DNA from 2 places in the Lacticaseibacillus styriensis genome. Region 2 is predicted to be linked to the other one. Evidence: predicted binding sites of a transcription regulator. Region 2 holds the regulator's gene; the other holds the start of a gene.
What was found. The regulator CtsR, encoded in region 2, represses protease genes until heat stress. The targets are predictions, from matches to a motif close to TTGGTCAAAAAAGGTCAAANA.
Positions count from the first base shown of each region.

Region 1: the regulator CtsR is predicted to act here: its motif matches at 6,035-6,055, upstream of clpP (ATP-dependent Clp endopeptidase proteolytic subunit ClpP).

Region 1 covers NZ_CP132483.1:937,380-947,607, reverse strand. Annotated here, with positions in the region: gene eno (phosphopyruvate hydratase) at 1-72, opposite strand, end outside; gene tpiA (triose-phosphate isomerase) at 121-876, opposite strand; gene LACSTY_RS04580 (phosphoglycerate kinase) at 955-2,145, opposite strand; gene gap (type I glyceraldehyde-3-phosphate dehydrogenase) at 2,326-3,348, opposite strand; gene LACSTY_RS04570 (sugar-binding transcriptional regulator) at 3,385-4,422, opposite strand; tRNA gene LACSTY_RS04565 (tRNA-Arg) at 4,981-5,052, opposite strand; gene clpP (ATP-dependent Clp endopeptidase proteolytic subunit ClpP) at 5,382-5,972, opposite strand; gene LACSTY_RS04555 (MarR family winged helix-turn-helix transcriptional regulator) at 6,090-6,545, opposite strand; gene whiA (DNA-binding protein WhiA) at 6,846-7,793, opposite strand; gene mgfK (gluconeogenesis morphogenetic factor MgfK) at 7,798-8,826, opposite strand; gene rapZ (RNase adapter RapZ) at 8,823-9,710, opposite strand; gene LACSTY_RS04535 (HdeD family acid-resistance protein) at 9,848-10,228, opposite strand, start outside.
Region 2 covers NZ_CP132483.1:2,596,097-2,606,324, forward strand. Annotated here, with positions in the region: gene LACSTY_RS12225 (CoA transferase subunit A) at 1-554, shown strand, start outside; gene LACSTY_RS12230 (3-oxoacid CoA-transferase subunit B) at 544-1,218, shown strand; gene LACSTY_RS12235 (thiolase family protein) at 1,375-2,571, shown strand; gene LACSTY_RS12240 (acyl-CoA thioesterase) at 2,631-3,128, shown strand; gene LACSTY_RS12245 (ATP-dependent Clp protease ATP-binding subunit) at 3,248-5,755, opposite strand; gene LACSTY_RS12250 (CtsR family transcriptional regulator) at 5,794-6,261, opposite strand; tRNA gene LACSTY_RS12255 (tRNA-Pro) at 6,387-6,460, opposite strand; tRNA gene LACSTY_RS12260 (tRNA-Gly) at 6,465-6,536, opposite strand; tRNA gene LACSTY_RS12265 (tRNA-Arg) at 6,590-6,663, opposite strand; tRNA gene LACSTY_RS12270 (tRNA-Leu) at 6,674-6,759, opposite strand; tRNA gene LACSTY_RS12275 (tRNA-Gly) at 6,771-6,842, opposite strand; tRNA gene LACSTY_RS12280 (tRNA-Leu) at 6,912-6,994, opposite strand; tRNA gene LACSTY_RS12285 (tRNA-Lys) at 7,010-7,082, opposite strand; tRNA gene LACSTY_RS12290 (tRNA-Val) at 7,085-7,157, opposite strand; rRNA gene rrf (5S ribosomal RNA) at 7,166-7,282, opposite strand; rRNA gene LACSTY_RS12300 (23S ribosomal RNA) at 7,483-10,228, opposite strand, start outside.

The sequences.
Region 1 (10,228 bases), 1.5 Mb from region 2:
TTCAACTTCAACAGTAGGGTTGCCACGTGAATCCAAAACTTCGCGTGCCAATACATCAGTAATGATAGACATATATTCTTCTCCTTTTTGCCAGAAGGCTGTTTAATATTGGAAACCAGATTAATCTTGGTAGTTAGCCAAGGCGATGAAACTTTCAGGATCCATCGAAGCGCCACCGACTAAGCCGCCATCGATATCAGGCTTAGCCATCAATTCTTTAACGTTCGCTGGTTTAACGGAGCCGCCGTAAAGAATCCGAACAGCGTCTGCCGTGTCTTTATTATACAACTTCTCAACGGTCGCACGAATGTGGGCAACAACTTCTTGTGCCTGATCGGCAGTCGCAGTCTTACCGGTCCCGATTGCCCAGATTGGTTCGTAGGCCAAAACAGAAACTTTGACTTGGTCAGCAGTTAAGCCAGCCAAAGCTGCTTCGATTTGCGAGGCAACCCAGTCTTCGGTTTGGCCAGCTTCACGCTGGGTCAAACTTTCGCCGCAGCAGATAATCGGCAGAAGATTGTTCTTAAAGATAGCCTTAGCTTTCTTATTGATATCTTCGTCGGTTTCGTGGAAGTAACCACGACGTTCGCTATGGCCGATGATGACATAATCAACGCCCATTTCCTTTAATGCTTTCGGGCTGGTTTCGCCGGTATAAGCACCTTCATCTTCAAAGTAGCAGTTTTCTGCCGCTGTCTTTAAAGGTGTGCCTTCTGCTCCGGCAACCAAAGTCGTCAGATCAATGGCAGGTGCGCCAATAACCGTTTCAACTTTGCTTGCGTCAGGCAGTTTGCCTTTCACAGCATCCAAAAAGGCTTGCGTCTCCTTGGGGTTTTTGTTCATTTTCCAGTTACCAGCAATGAATGGTGTCCGCATGACTTAGCTTCCTTTCATTATGTACCGACACGCTCAGCACGCGTCGGCATTGACTGTTAGATCAGCATCACTGACAAATTACTTGTCAGAAATGGCTGCGATACCTGGTAACGTCTTGCCTTCAAGATATTCAAGGCTAGCACCGCCACCAGTGGAAATGTGGGTAATCTTAGGTGCGATACCCAATTGCTTGGCAGCAGCGGTTGAATCGCCACCACCAATGATTGTCGTAGCATCCTTCAAATCACCGAGTGCACGGCCGACTTCCAAAGTACCTTCAGCATAGTTGCTCATTTCGAACACACCCATCGGGCCGTTCCAAACAACCGTCTTGGCACCTTGCAAAGCATCTTTGAATTCTTGAATCGTCTTCGGGCCGATATCCAATGCCATGTAGCCATCCGGAATATCGCCTTCAACAACCTTATGAGGAGCATCGTTTGAAAATTCTGGGGCAACAACAGAATCAACAGGCAAAAGCAACTTATCGCCGGCTTGGTCCATAATCTTCTTGGCTAAGTCGATCTTGTCTTTTTCAACCAATGAGTTACCGATGCTCATACCCTTGGCTGCATAGAAGGTATAAGTCATGCCACCACCGATAAGGATCTTATCAGCTTTAGGCACTAAGTTTTCGATGACACCGATTTTATCGGAAACCTTGGCACCACCCAAGATAGCAATGAATGGGTGCTTCGGGTTGTCAACAGCGTCGCCTAAGAACTTGATTTCCTTTTCCATCAAGAACCCGGCAGCTGTTTGCTTCATGTTGGAAGCAATGCCGACATTGGACGCATGCTTACGATGTGCCGTACCAAAGGCATCGTTGACGAATAGGTCGCCAAGGCTTGCCCAGTACTTGCCTAATTCAGGATCATTGCCGGATTCTTTCTTACCGTCAAGATCTTCAAACCGGGTGTTTTCCATCAAAAGCACATCGCCATCGTTCATTTTGGCAATAGCATCTTCCAGTTCCTTGCCACGGGTAGCCGGTACAAAGGTAACTGGCTTCTTCAGCAATTCACTCAAGCGTTGGGCAACTGGCTTCAATGTCAGCTTAGCCTTATCTTCTTCGGTCTTAACCCGGCCAAGGTGTGACAGCAAGATTGCCTTGCCGCCGTGATCAATGACATATTGGATGGTTGGCAATGCTGCCACGATCCGGTTGTCATCACCAATAACGCCATCTTTGATCGGCACGTTGAAGTCAACGCGGATCAGAACTTTTTTATCTTTAACATCTAAATCTGAAACGATTAATTTAGCCAAAAGATTTGACCTCCTTCATTTTCCCAAAGATGGTGGATGAACACGCGTCCTCCACCATGGTGCTCGCAAAGGGCAAAAATCAGCATAAAACCGATGATTTCTGTCGCCTTTCCAAAAAAAGCGGAGGGAGTAAAGCTCCCTCCGCTTCGGATGTTGCGGTTAGAAAAGCGTTACTCCGGATTAGAGAGTAGCAAATTTCAGCAAGGTACGGATCATCTGGCAAGTAAAGCCATATTCGTTATCGTACCAAGCAACCGTCTTAACTAATTGATAGTCACCGGCAGTTGTAACTTCAGTCTGAGTAGGATCGAAGATTGAACCATAAGTCGTACCGATTACATCGGAAGATACGATTTCGTCTTCGTTCCAGCCGAAGCTAGGGTTGTTTTCGGTGTGCTTCTTGATAGCTTCGTTGACTTGGTCAGCAGTAACGTTCTTGGTCTTCAAGATGGAAACCAATTCGGTCAAGGAACCGTCAACAACAGAAACACGCTGTGCGTGACCCTGCAACTTGCCGTTCAATTCTGGGATAACCAAACCGATAGCCTTAGCAGCACCAGTGCTGTGAGGAATCGTGTTAGCAGCGGCAGAACGTGCAGCACGCAGGTTGCCACCACGAACCGGGCCGTCAAGCAACATCTGAGTTGAGGTGTAAGCGTGAACGGTGGTCATGGTACCAACTTCAATGCCGAATTCCTTGTTCAGGAAGTAAGCCATTGGTGCCAAGCAGTTGGTCGTGCAAGAACCAGCAGAAACAATCTTATCGTCTGCATTCAAAGTGTCATCATTAACATTGTAAACGATGGTCTTCATCTTGCCAGCTGGGGCAGAAATCAGAACACGCTTTGCACCTGCATCCAAATGAGCTTGTGACTTTTCAGCAGAGGTATAGAAGCCTGTGCATTCAAGAACATAGTCAACGCCATCGTTCTTAACCCAAGGAATGTTCTGGGCTTGCGGTTCTGCGTAGACGCGGTATTCTTTACCGTCAACGACAATACCGTTATCGGTTGCACTAACTTCACCAGGGAAAGTACCATGAGTTGAATCATACTTAAGCAAGTGAGCCAGCATGGTTGGGCTGGTCAGATCGTTGATCGCAACAACCTGGATGTCATTGCTCTTTGCACCCAATTCGTAAATACGACGGAATGCCAAACGACCGATACGGCCAAAACCATTAATACCAATCTTAACAGTCATGCTAAAATTTCCTCCTTTAGGAAATAAGGTTTTATTCTAACGGGTTGCCCCAGTTAAAATCGAATTTGTTGCACCGATGTCAGTTAACAGCCACGTTCGACTCGGTGCGTGTTGCATGTACGCCGCAATTGCTTTGGCTTTACTTTTACCCGCCGCAACTGCGAAGACATACGGTATATGATCAAGATCCGCAAGCTGTAATCCGATTTGCGGTATCTTGTAAACGACCTTGCCCTTGGCGTCGTAGAAAACGCCGAACGCCTCGGCAACGGCATGCTTGGCTTTCAGCATGCTGATCGTGTCAGGCGACATGCCACGGCGCTTAGCCATGACCAGCGCATCGCCCACACTATGAATCACTACCTGAGCTTTGTCGATAAGGTTTAAAACATCTCTCACCGATGGCTCTTTGATTAAGGACTCATAGGATTCCGAGCTTAGATTCTCAGGAACATATAAAGCCCGGTACTTGCTATCGGTTGCTTCTGCCATTGCAGCCGCAATCGAGTTGGCCTGAATGGTCACGGCTTCACCGAGGCCACCCCGCGCAGGGACGAACGACAGTTCACGGCCCGCAGATAGCTGAAAAGTTAACTGCGTGGCTAAATGTGCCATCGTTGTGCCACCCATAACGGCAATCGTTAAATGCCCGGGTGGCAACAGTAACTGTAAGGTTGAATTCAACGTCTTGCCAAGTTCATCAAGAACCCGGCTACTCTGATCCGCATCCCCGGAAACAACCAGACAATGGTCAATGCCAAGATGCGTTGCCAGCCGCTTTTCGTCATCTTTGATTCCCAGCAACTGATTCATCAAATGATCAAGACCGTGAAAAGTTTCTAGCCCTTTTGCTGTCAACACCATGCCAGATTTCGAACTTTCTAAAAGTCCCTGTCCGCGCAAAAAATCTGTTTCTGTACGTAACGCGCGTTCTGAAATCTTCATCTGTTCGGCTAACGTTCGCCGACCAACCGGTGCCATCCAGTTAATAAATTGAAGGACCTGATAGCGTTTAGTGACGACGCCCATCAGATCAGGCGCGATCGCTTTGAGCCACGCAAGTTCAGTATGCATAAGGCACGTCCTTCTTTAATGGGTCATTTCACGTCCCTCCGAGTCGTTTGCCGACCCAGCAAGCTGAAAAAAATTAGGAACCCAACGTTTGCTGTTTTCCCTTACCAACAAAACCAATTGTAGCAGGGGTTCCGCTTTATCGCAAGTCTGTTGCCTAAATCGTCTCAAAGTAATCACAAAACCGGCTAAGTTTGAACATCTACTTCAAGAATGGTTCAAATGTTCGGCATTTACCAGTTTTGGCAACCTCGCTGCGGCTTTTTGATATCAGGGGTTTCGGCTTGCTTCTAATGAAATTTTCATGCACTGTATTTCGGTCTATTTCAACAGCCTACACACAGCCAGTCATGGGTTCTTTCATCAATGCTTGTTCTGTTTTGAGCATTTTTCAAGCGAAACTGCCATTTGGTGAGGGAGCGATTTCATTTGGCGTTTTCTTAGCTTAAAAAGGGCTATGCTGATCAGCGACATTTGCGTCCTACAAACACATTATGGCAAACAAAAAGCCCGCCATAGCGGACTTTTCTATTTTCGGTATTTTCCATATGACTGGAATTCTGCGCAGCCCGGGAGTCGAACCCGGATTTCGAGAACCGGAATCTCACGTGCGATCCATTACACTAACCGCGCAAGTACCTAATTATATTACTCAATCAGGAGGTAATTTGCAAGTCTTTTTATGTAGAGCGTGAACTGGGCCGGTTAGAAACCGGAGTGTAAGGGGCCTTGGACGTGATGGCTGGGCTTTGGCCATTGCGACCAAGGTCCTTACACGCAGGTTTCGGCCCAGTGAGCGCGTTTCGGAACCGAATTGCCCCCAAACCTTATTTTTTCACTGCCTATACTGATTCATTCTCGGCGGTTATCCTCAAATTCCTTCTACCCGTCCTTCCACTCCCACGAATCCCACGAAAAAAGCACACCACTAACCAAAGCGGTGTGCCAATTCGTTTAAGCCTTTATTTTTGATTATTCTTATTAACCAGAATATCATCAATCAAGCCGTAATCCTTGGCTTCCTGAGCGCTCATATAGTGATCACGTTCAGTATCCTTCTTGATTTGCTCAACTGTCTGACCTGTTGCATCGGCCAGGATCTGGTTCATCTTTTTACGTGTCTTCAAAATTTCTTCGGCCGCAATTTCGATTTCGGTTTGCTGACCTTGGGCGCCACCTGAAGGCTGATGGATTAAAATGGTCGAATTCGGCAAAGCAAAGCGTTTGCCTTTCGTGCCACCGGCTAACAGGACAGATGCCATGGATGCAGCCATCCCAATAGCAATGGTCTGAACATCGGACTTGATGAAGTTCATGGTATCAAGCATCGCCAAGCCGCTGGTGATCACACCACCGGGACTGTTGATGTAAAGGTAAATATCCTTTTCAGAATCCTGTGCATCAAGAAAAAGTAACTGGGCGATGACAGAGTTTGCCATTTGATCGTTTACTTCACCGGACAACATGATGATCCGGTCTTTTAATAGACGTGAGTAAATGTCGTAAGCACGTTCGCCACGACTGGTTTGTTCAACGACGGTAGGTACTAGCATGTCCTAACCTCCTGAAAATCGTTTTTTAGCACTCTTTAAAGTACAGTGCTAAGTATACTGCTAAAGTCAAATAAGGTCAAAGATTTTAATCACAATCTTTGACCTTATAAAAATCGTTCAGACTTGTGGGTAGGCGTCGTCAGCGATAGCACTCAGATGCTCATCGACACGCGTTACCTCAGTCTTGATACGATCATATTCAGTTTGCGGCAAATTCATCAATTCCATGCAGGAGCCAACATGTTCAAAAATCTCGTCGCGAGCGTCCAAAGCCTTTTGCGTCAAGCTAACATCAACGCGACGTTCATCTTCGGTTGATCGTTTGCGGCTGATCCAGCCGTCTTTTTCCAGACGCTTCATTAACGGTGTCAAGGTACCGCTGTCCAACTCAAGTGTTTGGCCCACCTGCTTAACCGACATCGTGCCGTGTTCATACAGCGACAGCAACGTAATGTACTGCGGATAAGTCAACTTAAATGGCGCTAATGCCTGAGCATAGAAATGATTATATTGTTTCTGTGCCTTGTAAATTGCAAAACAAAGTTGTTCATTTAATGTGATCGGTTTGACCATAGTGCTTCCTCCTAAAACCTAAGCAACAATTGTATCCCGCTGAACGTGACAATTACCACTTCATCTGGTAATAACATCACTGCAAATCCGAATGTAAACTGACTCATGTTTCTTGTCGTGGCACTCGTCAACCAGCGCACTGCCGGACAGTTTTTAGCGTCCTAAAAGTGGCAGCCGGGTCGTTCAAACGCCTACATCAAATAACTTGATGTCGGTTACATTGTACACGATTATCTTGAGGAAACAAAGGCATTATCTTATAAATATGACTTTTTGCTTATCTTGCAATTATCATAGCTGCTAGGCATCTTCCGGTTGCTGGTAACCCTCAGCAATCTGATTGAGTTTGCGCAACCGATGATTGACGCCTGACTTCGAAATGGTCCCACCCGGAACCATGGCACCCAACTCCTGCAACGAGACATCCGGATGGGCTAAGCGCAAAACGGCAATTTCGCGCAGTTTGGTTGGCAGATTATCCAACCCCACATGATCTTTAAGATAGTTGATATTCTCAATTTGTTTCTGGGCCGCATCAATGGTTTTGTTCATATTCGCCGTTTCGCAATTCACGAGGCGGTTCACCGAGTTACGCATATCCCGCACAATCCGGACATCTTCGAACTTAAGCATCGCATTCGTTGCCCCGATCACCTGCAGGAAATCCGCGATTTTTTCGGCTTCTTTTAAATAAACAATATAGCCGCTTCGGCGTTCGACGGTGCGCGCATTCAGGTTGAAATGATTCATCATTTTCAAAATGCCGGCATTGTGATCGGCATACAATGAATAAATTTCCAGGTGATAGCGCGATGTTTCCGGATTATTCACCGATCCGCCGGCTAAAAAAGCGCCGCGCAAGTACGAACGCATCCGTTGTGGTTCTTCCAAAACCGTTGCTGGGACCGTCGTCGAAATCGCCATCGTTGTCGGATCCAAAATTGACAAATCCGACAGAATATCATTGACACCTTCCGTCAGGCGGACAATGTACTGATAATTTTTTTTGAGTTTCATTTTGCGATGAACGACCAAGTTGGCTTCATGCCGGTAAACCTGGCGAATCAAACTATAAATTCGCCGGGCAATGGCTGGGTTTTCGGTTTGAATGTTTAACACAAATCGATGGGCCATCAACGTCAGGCTGCCGTTCATCCGGATCAATGCCGACAGCTCTGCCTTCGCATGTTCAGGATGAACCTCGAGTTGGGTCAGTTCTTTTTTCACCATACTGGCAAAGCTTGCCATGCCCTCACCTCCGGATTTTTGCGCTCACTTGAAAAGCCAAATTCAAAATTTCCTTGGCCACCTTGTCGCCATCATGGAAAACGCCGCGATCACGCAACTTCAAAAAGTCTTCCGAAATCACGCGACAACCCATATCCCGCAAACCTTGATAATTATGCTTAACCGGCGTCAGAATTTCGTTGTACTTTTGGTGATCGAGATAATTCTCGGGGACCGGTTCGATATTGACGAGCACGGTATCGACAAAATCCTCCCCCATCTGTTCATTCAACACCCGAACATGGTCGGCATCGGTGAAGTTTTGTGTTTCGCCTTTCTGCGTCATGATGTTGACGATATAGATGACTTCGGCCTGCGTTTTCTTCACAGCGTCACCCAGATTGCCAATCATCAGGTTCGGCAGGATGCTGGTAAACAGACTGCCGGGCCCCAGCACGACCACATCGGCATCCATAATGGCATCAATGACTTCATGGACAGCTTTAGGTTCACCATTAGCCGGATCGGTTTCGGAGACGGAAATATGCTTGATATTCTTACCGGCAGCGGTAATTTCGGATTCACCGGATAGGCTCGTCCCATCTGTGAACTCGGCATTAAGTGTGAGTGGCGTGTTGCTGGCAGGATAAACGTGACCATCCACCTGCATCATTTCGCTCAGTTGCTGAACCGCCGGGAAAATGCCGCCTTTCATCTCTGACAAAGCCGCAATGATTAAGTTGCCAATCGCATGGCCGGCAAAAAACGCATCGGTCGTGTTAAAGCGGTACTGGAAAATATCCAGATACAGACTTGGCAACTCCGACAAGGCAACAAGCACATTGCGAATATCACCAGGCGGCACTACGTTAATATAATTGCGGATGGTACCTGACGACCCGCCATCATCGGCAACCGTCACAATCGCTGTTACGTCAGCATCCTGTTCATGCAGACTATGCAAGATAACCGGCAATCCGGTTCCGCCGCCAATCACGACGACTTTAGGACGCCGCCCGCGAATGACGCGGATAAATTTAGTTTCCCGACTCATGAACGATTCACCGTCTCCTTATGTTTCTTAATGTCCCGATGGGTAATATCAACCGCATACGCATCCGAAAATGCCTTACCGATGCGCTCCGCAAACGCAACGCTTCGGTGTTGACCGCCTGTGCAACCGATCGCGATCGTCACACTGGTCTTCCCTTCGGCTTTATACTTGGGCATGATCTCAGCCAGCAAATCGTAAAATTTGTTGTAGAAACTCTCGGCATCTTCATTGTCCATTACATAGTCATAAACTTCCTGATCCAAACCGGTTTTTGGCCGGTAAGCCTTGACGTAAAACGGATTAGGCAGGAACCGGACGTCCATGACAATGTCCGCATCAATCGGCAGCCCATATTTAAACCCAAATGACATGACTTCAATATGAAAGGCTGGCTGACCGCTATTTTCTTTGAAGTTTAAGAAGATCTTTTCGCGTAACTGTCGCGGGCTCAACGTGGTGGTATCGATCACGACTTGCGCCCGATTCCGTAACTCGGTTAGTAGCACACGTTCTTTTTTAATGCCGTCCATCAACCGGCCTTCCATTGCCAAGGGATGTGAGCGGCGGGTTTCCTTGTAACGCGAAACCAGTTCTTCATCCGTCGCGTCTAAGAACAAAATGCGCGAATGAACGTAAGCGTTGTTGTCCAGATTAGCCAACATGTCGATAATCTGGTCATAAAAGGCCCGACTACGCAGATCCACGACTAGCGCAACCTTTGAGATCTTCCCAGATTCCTTAACGAGTTCCCAAAACTTAGGAAGCAGCGCTGGCGGCATGTTATCAACGCAAAAATACCCCAAATCTTCAAACGCCTGCATTGCAACGGTTTTGCCGGCACCCGACATCCCAGTGATAATAACAAGATCCAAACTTTCAGTCATAAAAGGCTCCTTTGTGCTCATATTCAATCAAGTATAACATTCCGGGCGTGTCATTCCTACCATCACAGACTCCCGAAATAAAAAAAGCCGAAGAACCGGCTTAGAAACACCGGTTCTTCGGACTTTTGGTGGACAATTTAAATGTTGCGTCGAGCAAAAGCGATGACAATACACTCGATGCCGAACAGGACGAAGAACATCGCCAACAAGGTCACCAGCGTCACTGCTGCAATCACCGGCTGCATGAACAGCATCAGCGAAACAATGACCGCCAGAATATCCAGAATCAGATAAACGACAAACCAGCCCGTGCCGGCAACGCGCAGATGGCCGACATTGAACAATGAGCCGACAGAATCGACCAGGAACCAGATAGCAAACATCATGGTGATCGTCGCCACGCCTAAGCCAGAATTCAATAAGAAAATCAGGCCAATGACAAGGTCAAAAATCCCCATAATCAAGGAAATCCATGCCAATCTACCGGTAAACTGGCGCAATGTGGAAAAGCCCGCAAG
Region 2 (10,228 bases):
CGCTGTATCTTTTCAGTAATGCCAAAGATTTGCATATTGCTTTAAACGCACCTAATGGCATGTATCTGCCGACGCTGGATCGGTTAATTGCAGAACGAGCAAGCCACTTAACCACCACTTTTGTCCGTACTAGTCGCGCAGCAACCAAGTTTTTTAAAGAAGGCAAGTTAACGCTAACGCCACAAGGAACATTTGCGGAACGTCTGCGCGCAGCCGGTGCTGGTATTCCCGGATTCTATACCCCCGTCGGCATCGGGACAATGGTGGCAGAAGGCAAAGAGGTCAAAGAATTCAACGGTCGCCAGTATTTACTGGAAGAAGCTTTAAATGCTGACGTAGGTTTCATGCAAGCCACCAAAGTCGATTACGACGGCAACTGTTATATCGAAGGTGCCATGAAGAGCTTTGGCGCACTTGTTCCAGCCGCATCGAAGTATACCGTGGTCGAAGCAGAAGAAATTGTTCCAGTGGGCGATATTCCATCTGAGCTCATCACGGTTTCAGGAATCTATATCGATGGCATTGTGAAAGTGGGGATGCGTCATGATCAGTAGAACTTATATTGCCAAACGCGTCGCCGATGAATTAGAAGACGGTCAGATTGTCAATTTAGGCATTGGCATTCCGACCCTGGTACCAAAATTCATCAGTGATGACAAACACATTATCTTCCAAAGCGAAAACGGCATCATCAATATCGGTCCGGCACCAAAACCAGGCGAACCGGAGAATCCCAATATTTTTGATGCTGGCGGTTCGCCGGCAACGATCAAACCAGGCGGCCAATTCATCGACAGTGCCAAAGCATTCGGTTTGATCCGCAGCGGCAAGGTGGACGTCACAGTTCTCGGTGCAGTGCAAGTCGACGCCCAAGGTAACATCGCCAACTGGATCATCCCGAACAAGATGTTGGTGGGCTTCGGCGGTGCGATGGATCTGGTAACCTGCGCGAAGGAAGTCATCGTCGCGATGGAACACACCGCCAAAGGTCAAATTAAAATCTTAGACGAATGTACCTTCCCATTAACCGGCGCACATTGCGTCAGCAAGATCATCACGGAACTGGCTGTTTTCCATATTACGGATCACGGAATGGTTCTGACCGAAATTTCACCTAAAACAACACTGGATGAAGTGCGGGCCAAAACAGGAGCACACTTTACGGTTGCAGATAATCTGAAAGTCAGCCAAATTGCTGATGAAGCTGTTGAAGTTTAATTGGAACGCATCTATTTATAACGCGTTCACTGGCGCAGAAGTCTACATGTAAGGACCTTGGTCGCAATGGCCTAAGCCCGGGCCATCACGCCCAAGGCCACTTACATTCCGACTTCTAACCGCGCCAGTTCACGCTCACTCAAGGAGGAGAATAAAATGCCTGAAACAAAAGATGCTGTCATTGTCGCTTATGGCCGCTCTGCCGTGGGGCGCTCATTGAAAGGTGCTTTGACGAATGAACACCCGGTTGATTATGCTGCAGAAGTTTTGACTGGAGTTTTGAATAAAGTTCCCCAACTAGACGTCAACGATATTGATGATGTTATGGTCGGTTGTGCATTACCTGAAGATGTTCAAGGACTCAATGTAGCCCGAATGATCTCTCAACGCGCCAACCTGCCAGACTCGGTACCCGCTCAAACCATTAATCGTTTCTGTTCATCAGGAATTCAAACTATCGCAACCGGGGCCAACGCCATTATGGCTAATCAAGCTGATATCATTGTTGCGGGCGGGGTTGAATCCATGAGCCAGGTACCAATGTCCTTTGATATGGCCGGTATCAATCCGACATTACGAGCTGAAAAGCCTCAAGACTATATGCCAATGGGGCTAACCGCCGAAGTAGTTGCCGAAAAATTCCAGGTGCCACGCGAAAAAATGGACGAATTTGCTATGCACAGTCATCATAAAGCTGCAGCGGCTCAGGAAGCTCATGCTTTTGATGATCAGATTATTCCTGTTCACTATGGCGACATCGAAGGTCACACTAAAGTCTTCGACAAAGATGAAGGGGTCCGTGGCAATCTAACGATGGATCAACTAGCCGCTTTGCCGCCCGCTTTTAAAGAAGATGGTGGTCAGGTCACAGCCGGTACTTCTTCACCATTAAGTGATGGGACCGCCTTTGTCATCTTGATGTCAGCAGACAAAGCTGCCGAGTTAGGGGTTAAGCCAATTGCCCGTTTTGTCGGTTATGCCGTAGCTGGCGTCAATCCGGCCGTTATGGGACTTGGCCCGATCTATGCGGTGCCAAAAGTGATGGCCCGGACAGGCTTAACCATTGATGACATGGACAGTATCGAATTAAACGAAGCGTTTGCCTCTCAGTCGCTTGTCTGCATTGATAAGCTCAATCTGCCTGTCGACAAAGTCAACCCACGAGGCGGTGCCTTGGCACTTGGCCATCCGTTGGGAGCAACCGGTGCGATTTTGACCTGCAAGATTCTTTCCTACTTGCAGGCCACCGGCGGCCGCTATGGGTTGGTCACGATGTGTATTGGTGGCGGCATGGGAGCAGCCGGCATTTATGAGATGATTCCAGACGAAGAAACTGCAGAGGCGACTGCGTAATGTTTGACTGCTGGTTCGCGGTTATCCAAGTAAGCTCATTTCGCTAAAGGGGGTGCATTTTGACTGATCGCCAAGTGATTCAGACCCGCTTGGTGTTGCCTGGCGACACCAATGCTCATAACACCTTGTTCGGCGGTAAGTTGTTAAGTTATATTGATGATGTTTCCGCAATTGCGGCGGTTAAATACAGTCAGCGAATTGTGGTTACGGCTTCGACTGACTCGGTAGATTTTCGCCATCCAATTGCTGCCAATGATAGCGTCACACTGACAGCATTCGTCTCCGGAGTCGGTACCAGATCAATTGAGGTTTTCTGTCGAGTCATGGGAGAAACGTTAACGACCGGAAAGACTTATTTGGCAACCACAGCTTTTAGCACCTATGTGGTCGTTGATGGTCAAACAACGCCACTGCCGAGTTTCACTCCGGTAACTGCAGAAGAACAACTCTTATTCAGTGGCTACCCTGAGCGCCGTACCGCTCGCAAAGTGCGCCGTGATCGTAATCGTGCGTTCATCAGCCGGCTAGAGGCAACGGAAGAAGACCGTAATCGCTAACCCGCAAAGACAAAAAAGAGGCTCCAAGATCCCGTTAGTATTCGGGATCTTGGAGCCTCTTAATTTTCTACTTAATTACCGACCAGTTTCAGTGTTACGAAAGGTCAATGACCTATCGCTTACGCCTTAACCGGTTCCTTCGATGCACCATTTTCTTTATGCTTACCTTTGTTTTCCTTGACAGTAAACGTCAGCTTGCCTTTTTTGGCACCGATTTGGATCAAATCACCAGTCTTCGCTTGGCCTGTCAACAAAAGTTCGCTCAGTTGATCTTCAACATCCGTTTGCAAAGCCCGTCGGATCGGACGTGCCCCGTATTCAGGATCGAATCCGGCAGCCGCGATGGCATCGATGCCTGCTGGCGTAATTTTGACATCGATTCCCTGATCCTTAATGCGACTGAGCACGGTCTTGGTCATGATCTTGACGATCTCATGCAGCTCTTCCTTGTTCAGGCTGTGGAAGACAACCGTTTCATCAATTCGGTTCAGGAATTCAGGACGGAAACTCTTCTTCAATTCATCTAACATCCGACTCTTCATGGCTTTGAAGTCTGCAGTTGGATCTTTGGCACCAAAGCCAACCGTTTTATCGTCACGAATGGCAGTTGCCCCGATGTTACTGGTCATGATCAAAATCGTATTACGGAAATCAACCCGACGACCCTTCGCATCGGTCAGGTAGCCATCGTCCAAGACTTGAAGCAAGATATTAAAGACGTCCGGATGCGCTTTTTCAACTTCATCCAGCAGCACAACGGAATACGGCTTGTTGCGAACCTTTTCCGTCAACTGACCACCTTCATCGTAACCGACATAACCCGGTGCCGCGCCAATCAGACGACTGGTGCTGAATTTCTCCATGTATTCGGACATATCAACCCGAATCATGGCATCCTCTGATCCAAACATTGCTTCAGCTAGGGCTTTCGCCAGCTCGGTTTTCCCGACACCGGTTGGCCCAAGGAACATGAAGGAACCAATTGGGCGGGTAGGATCTTTCAATCCAGAACGTGCCCGGCGGATGGCCCGTGCAACTGCGGAAACAGCTTCATCCTGACCAACAACCCGTTGATGGAGAATCTTCTCCAGGTTGACCAAACGTTCGGATTCCTTCTTTTGCAACTGGGTAACCGGCACACCGGTCCATTGTGACACAACTTCTGCCACATCGGCGCCTGTCACTTTGATATCGGTTCGAACGCCGCTTTCGTTCACGGGTTCCGGCGTATCGGCAAGTTTGGCCTTAACGTCCGCCTCTTTGGTGCGAATGGTAGCCGCTGTTTCGAAGTCTTGATGATCAATCGCGTCTTCTTTGTCCGCGACTAACTTAGCCAGCTCGTCCTGAAGCTTGTCGGATTTGGTCTCAACATTAGCTTTATCCAATCGTACCTTGGCAGCACTTTCGTCAACTAAATCGATGGCCTTGTCAGGCAAGAAGCGCGTTGTAATGTAACGTGAGGACAAGACAACTGCTTCATGCAAAGCTTCATCAGTAATCGTGACGCCATGATGCGCCTCATACCGTGGACGCAGCCCTTTCAAAATCTGCTCTGCTTCTTCTTCCGTTGGTTCATCGACTTGGATGGTCGCAAACCGCCGTTCCAAAGCAGCATCTTTTTCAATATACTTCTGATATTCGTCTAAGGTTGTTGCACCGATCAACTGCAACTCGCCACGAGCCAAGGCCGGCTTGAGAATGTTGGAAGCGTCAATGGCCCCTTCAGCACCCCCGGCACCGATCAGCGTGTGCAATTCATCAATGAACAAAATGACGTTGCCATCTTTATAAATCTCATCAATGATTTTCTTCAGGCGATCTTCAAATTCACCACGATACTTTGTGCCTGCAACCAGTGAGCCCATATCAAGCATCATCAGTCGCTTATTCAGCATGTCATCCGGAACTTTGCCCGCGACAATCTTTTCGGCAAAGCCTTCCGCAATCGCGGTTTTCCCGACACCTGGTTCACCAATCAACACTGGGTTGTTCTTCGTGCGCCGAGCCAGAATCTGAATTAAACGCCGAACTTCCTTTTCGCGGCCGACCACCGGATCCATCCGGTTTTCACGCGCCATTTGGGTTAAATCGCGCGCAAGGCCATCAAGTGTCGGGGTCCCTTGGCTATCTTGGCGAGCACCACCACGCGCCATTGGCCGGCGTTTGGCAGCTGTGTCCGCAATGCCCATTTTCTTAAACACCATTTGTCGTGTCTTCGAAAGACTGAGGCCCAGATTCTGGAGAATCCGCGCGGCTAAAATATCGTCTTCACGAAGCAACCCCAGCAGAATATGCTCGGTGCCGATCTTCAAAGCACCTAAGCGCTTTGCTTCGTCGCCGGCAAACGCCAGAATTTCCTTACCCTTTGGTGAATAAGGCAAATAACTATCGCTAGCTTGACCGGCGGCATCAACAGTTCCATACCCTGTGAAGCGCTCGATCTCGTCATGGACATCATTCTCTGTGACCCCTAACTGACGCAGCGTCTTACCAGCGATTCCATCTTTTTCCATAACCAGCGCCATAAGCAAATGTTCAGTGCCTACAGCATGATGATGGAAATACTTCGCTTGTTCCTGGGCTAAAAGCAAAACATTTTTAGCACTAGGGGTAAATAAGTTGTCCATAAGCACGCTCCTTTTTAGAAAACTAATTATAAACTGTTCTATCTTTCATACCGCAAACGATCCAAAAATGCAAGGAACATGCGCGACCGTAAATGCTCTTCTGTCCCTTGATCAAGAATACCCAAAGTCTCATGATTCATGACCGCCAACATTAAATTGCCTGATTGTTGGGAAATAAGCCCATTATCGAATAATTCCTGAATTAAATCACGGGCATCGCGTAATCGCAAGCGTTTGGGGATATGCTGCCGCATGATTTGAATGAGGTCTTGATCATCTGTCAATTTGACCTTCACGATGCGAATGTAGCCTCCGCCGCCCCGCTTGCTTTCAACAATGTAGCCGCGAGCCGGTGTGAACCGGGTTTTAATGACATAATTGATTTGCGAGGGAACGCAATTAAAACGACGTGCAATTTCGGCTCGCCGTATTTCAACCGCAGCCTCCTGTGCCAGTATCGTTTTTAGATAAGCCTCAATAATGTCCGAAATATTCTCACGCTGCATGTCGTTCAATCCTTTTTGACTTTGACCAATCTTGACTATTACACATTATACTGGCATTGGTCAGTTTATACAAATTTCTGCATTTGAAAACGAAAAAAGGACCACGATTTTTCGTGATCCAAGAATCGGGAAGACAAGATTCGAACTTGCGACCCCTACGTCCCGAACGTAGTGCTCTACCAAGCTGAGCTACTTCCCGGTAAAGCGGAAGACGGGATTCGAACCCGCGACCCCCACCATGGCAAGGTGATGTTCTACCACTGAACTACTTCCGCATACCGCATATTAAATTGATCGGCGCCAGCTTAGCTTCATAGGCGATCGACGATGCACCCAGTAGGAGTCGAACCTACAACCTTCTGATTCGTAGTCAGACACTCTATCCAGTTGCGCTATGGGTGCTTCAACAAAATGCCGAGGACCGGGATCGAACCGGTACGGTCATCACTGACCGCAGGATTTTAAGTCCTGTGCGTCTGCCAATTCCGCCACCCCGGCATAAAGTGAAAAGCGGAAGACGGGATTCGAACCCGCGACCCCCACCATGGCAAGGTGATGTTCTACCACTGAACTACTTCCGCATATCAAACCTATTCAATTATGACCGAGGAGCGGCCTTCAAAGACCCGAGCATTCCGTTCAAGATACGATGCGGGTGAAGGGACTCGAACCCCCACGGTCAAAAACCACTAGAACCTAAATCTAGCGCGTCTGCCAGTTCCGCCACACCCGCAAAAGGTGGGTTAAATGAGCCGTGACAGGCTCGAACTGTCGACCCACTGATTAAAAGTCAGTTGCTCTACCAACTGAGCTAACGGCTCAATGGAGGATACAGGGCTCGAACCTGTGACCCTCTGCTTGTAAGGCAGACGCTCTCCCAACTGAGCTAATCCTCCATATGTAAGCGTGGCAGCTTCCTACCCTCGCAGGCAGTTTCCCACCAACTACTCTCGGCGTGAAGAAGCTTAACTTCTGTGTTCGGCATGGGAACAGGTGTATCCTTCTTGCTATCGCCACCACACTTATGAGAACTTTGCGCTCTCAAAACTGGCTATCATTGTTGGTTGTTTGCTTTGCTGAGAATCGGCGTATTTCATCGAAACGCGTTCGCAGTCGCAGAAACCTCCACATAAGGACCCTGAGTCCATTGGCCAAAACCCGACCAACGAACTCAGGCCCGCTTATGCTCCGGTTTCTAAGCGCTCCTGCTCACGCTCTTACTTGGTTAAGTCCTCGACCGATTAGTACTGGTCCGCTCCATGCATCGCTGCACTTCCACTTCCAGCCTATCTACCTGATCATCTCTCAGGGGTCTTACTTCCATATAGGAATGGGAAATCTCATCTCGAGGGGGGCTTCACACTTAGATGCTTTCAGCGTTTATCCCTTCCGTTCATAGCTACCCAGCGATGCGCCTGGCGGCACAACTGGTACACCAGCGGAACGTCCATCCCGGTCCTCTCGTACTAAGGACAGCTCCTCTCAAATTTCCTGCGCCCGCGACGGATAGGGACCGAACTGTCTCACGACGTTCTGAACCCAGCTCGCGTACCGCTTTAATGGGCGAACAGCCCAACCCTTGGGACCGACTACAGCCCCAGGATGCGATGAGCCGACATCGAGGTGCCAAACCTCCCCGTCGATGTGGACTCTTGGGGGAGATAAGCCTGTTATCCCCAGGGTAGCTTTTATCCGTTGAGCGATGGCCCTTCCATACGGAACCACCGGATCACTAAGCCCGACTTTCGTCCCTGCTCGACTTGTCAGTCTCGCAGTCAAGCTCCCTTCTACCTTTACACTCTGCGAATGATTTCCAACCATTCTGAGGGAACCTTTGGGCGCCTCCGTTACATTTTAGGAGGCGACCGCCCCAGTCAAACTGCCTACCTGACACTGTCTCCCGCCACGATCAGTGGCGCGGGTTAGAGTGTTCATACAGCTAGGGTAGTATCCCACCAACGCCTCCATCGAAACTAGCGTTCCGATCTCTACGGCTCCTACCTATCCTGTACAAGCGGTACCAACACTCAATATCAAGCTACAGTAAAGCTCCATGGGGTCTTTCCGTCCTGTCGCGGGTAACCCGCATCTTCACGGGTACTATAATTTCACCGAGTCTCTCGTTGAGACAGTGCCCAAATCATTACGCCTTTCGTGCGGGTCGGAACTTACCCGACAAGGAATTTCGCTACCTTAGGACCGTTATAGTTACGGCCGCCGTTTACTGGGGCTTCAATTCTGGGCTTCGCTTGCGCTAACTCATCCTCTTAACCTTCCAGCACCGGGCAGGCGTCAGCCCCTATACATCATCTTTCGATTTAGCAGAGACCTGTGTTTTTGATAAACAGTTGTTTGGGCCTATTCACTGCGGCTGACCTTGCGGTCAGCACCCCTTCTTCCGAAGTTACGGGGTCATTTTGCCGAGTTCCTTAACGAGAGTTCGCTCGCTCACCTGAGGATACTCTCCTCGACTACCTGTGTCGGTTTGCGGTACGGGTAGTTTATTTCTCACTAGAAGCTTTTCTTGGCAGTGTGACATCAGGAACTTCGCTACTTTAATTTCGCTCCCCATCACCGCTTGTCCTTATGGTCGCAAGCATTTCACTCGCCACCAGACTTGCGGCTTGGACGCACTTTTCCAGCCGTGCGCTTTCCTTAGCCTCCTGCGTCCCTCCATCGCTTAAACAAAATAAACTAGTGCAGGAATCTCAACCTGCTTGTCATCGACTACGCCTTGCGGCCTCGCCTTAGATCCCGACTAACCCTGGGAGGACGAGCCTTCCCCAGGAAACCTTAGTCATACGGTGGATCAGATTCTCACTGATCTTTCGCTACTCATGCCGGCATTCTCACTTCTAAGCGCTCCAGCCGTCCTCACGATCGACCTTCAACGCCCTTAGAACGCTCTCCTACCGCGCACCCTTACGGGTGCACCCACAGTTTCGGTATTATGCTTAGCCCCGGTATATTTTCGGCGCAGTGCCACTCGACTAGTGAGCTATTACGCACTCTTTAAATGGTGGCTGCTTCTGAGCCAACATCCTAGTTGTCTGTGCAACGCCACATCCTTTTCCACTTAGCACAAATTTAGGGACCTTAACTGGTGATCTGGGCTGTTCCCCTTTCGACAATGGACCTTATCGCTCACTGTCTGACTCCCGGAGTAAGATCGATGGTATTCGGAGTTTATCTGAATTCAGTAACCCTTGATGGGCCCCTAGTTCAAACAGTGCTCTACCTCCATGATCCATCCTCCGAGGCTAACCCTAAAGCTATTTCGGAGAGAACCAGCTATCTCCAAGTTCGTTTGGAATTTCACCGCTACCCACAACTCATCCCAGCATTTTTCAACATACATGGGTTCGGTCCTCCAGTGTGTTTCACCACACCTTCAACCTGGTCATGGGTAGGTCACTTGGTTTCGGGTCTACATCTGCCTACTCATTCGCCCTGTTCAGACTCGCTTTCGCTCCGGCTCCGACTTTTCATCTTAACCTCGCAGGCAAACGTAACTCGCCGGTTCATTCTACAAAAGGCACGCCATTACCCCTTAACGGGCTTTGACTAATTGTAGGCACACGGTTTCAGGAACTGTTTCACTCCCCTTCCGGGGTGCTTTTCACCTTTCCCTCACGGTACTGGTTCACTATCGGTCACTAGGGAGTATTTAGCCTTGGGAGATGGTCCTCCCGGATTCCGACGGAATTTCACGTGTTCCGCCGTACTCAGGATCCTGGACGGAGAGTCCGCCGTTTCGCTTACAGGGCTTTCACCTTCTATGGCGCAGCTTTCCAGCTGACTTCGACTACGTCGAACTTTGGTAACTCCAATGTCCAGTCCTACAACCCCGAGAAGCAAGCTTCTCGGTTTGGGCTCTTCCCACTTCGCTCGCCGCTACTATGGGAATCGAGTTTTCTTTCTCTTCCTGCGGGTACTGAGATGTTTCAGTTCCCCGCGTCTGCCGCCA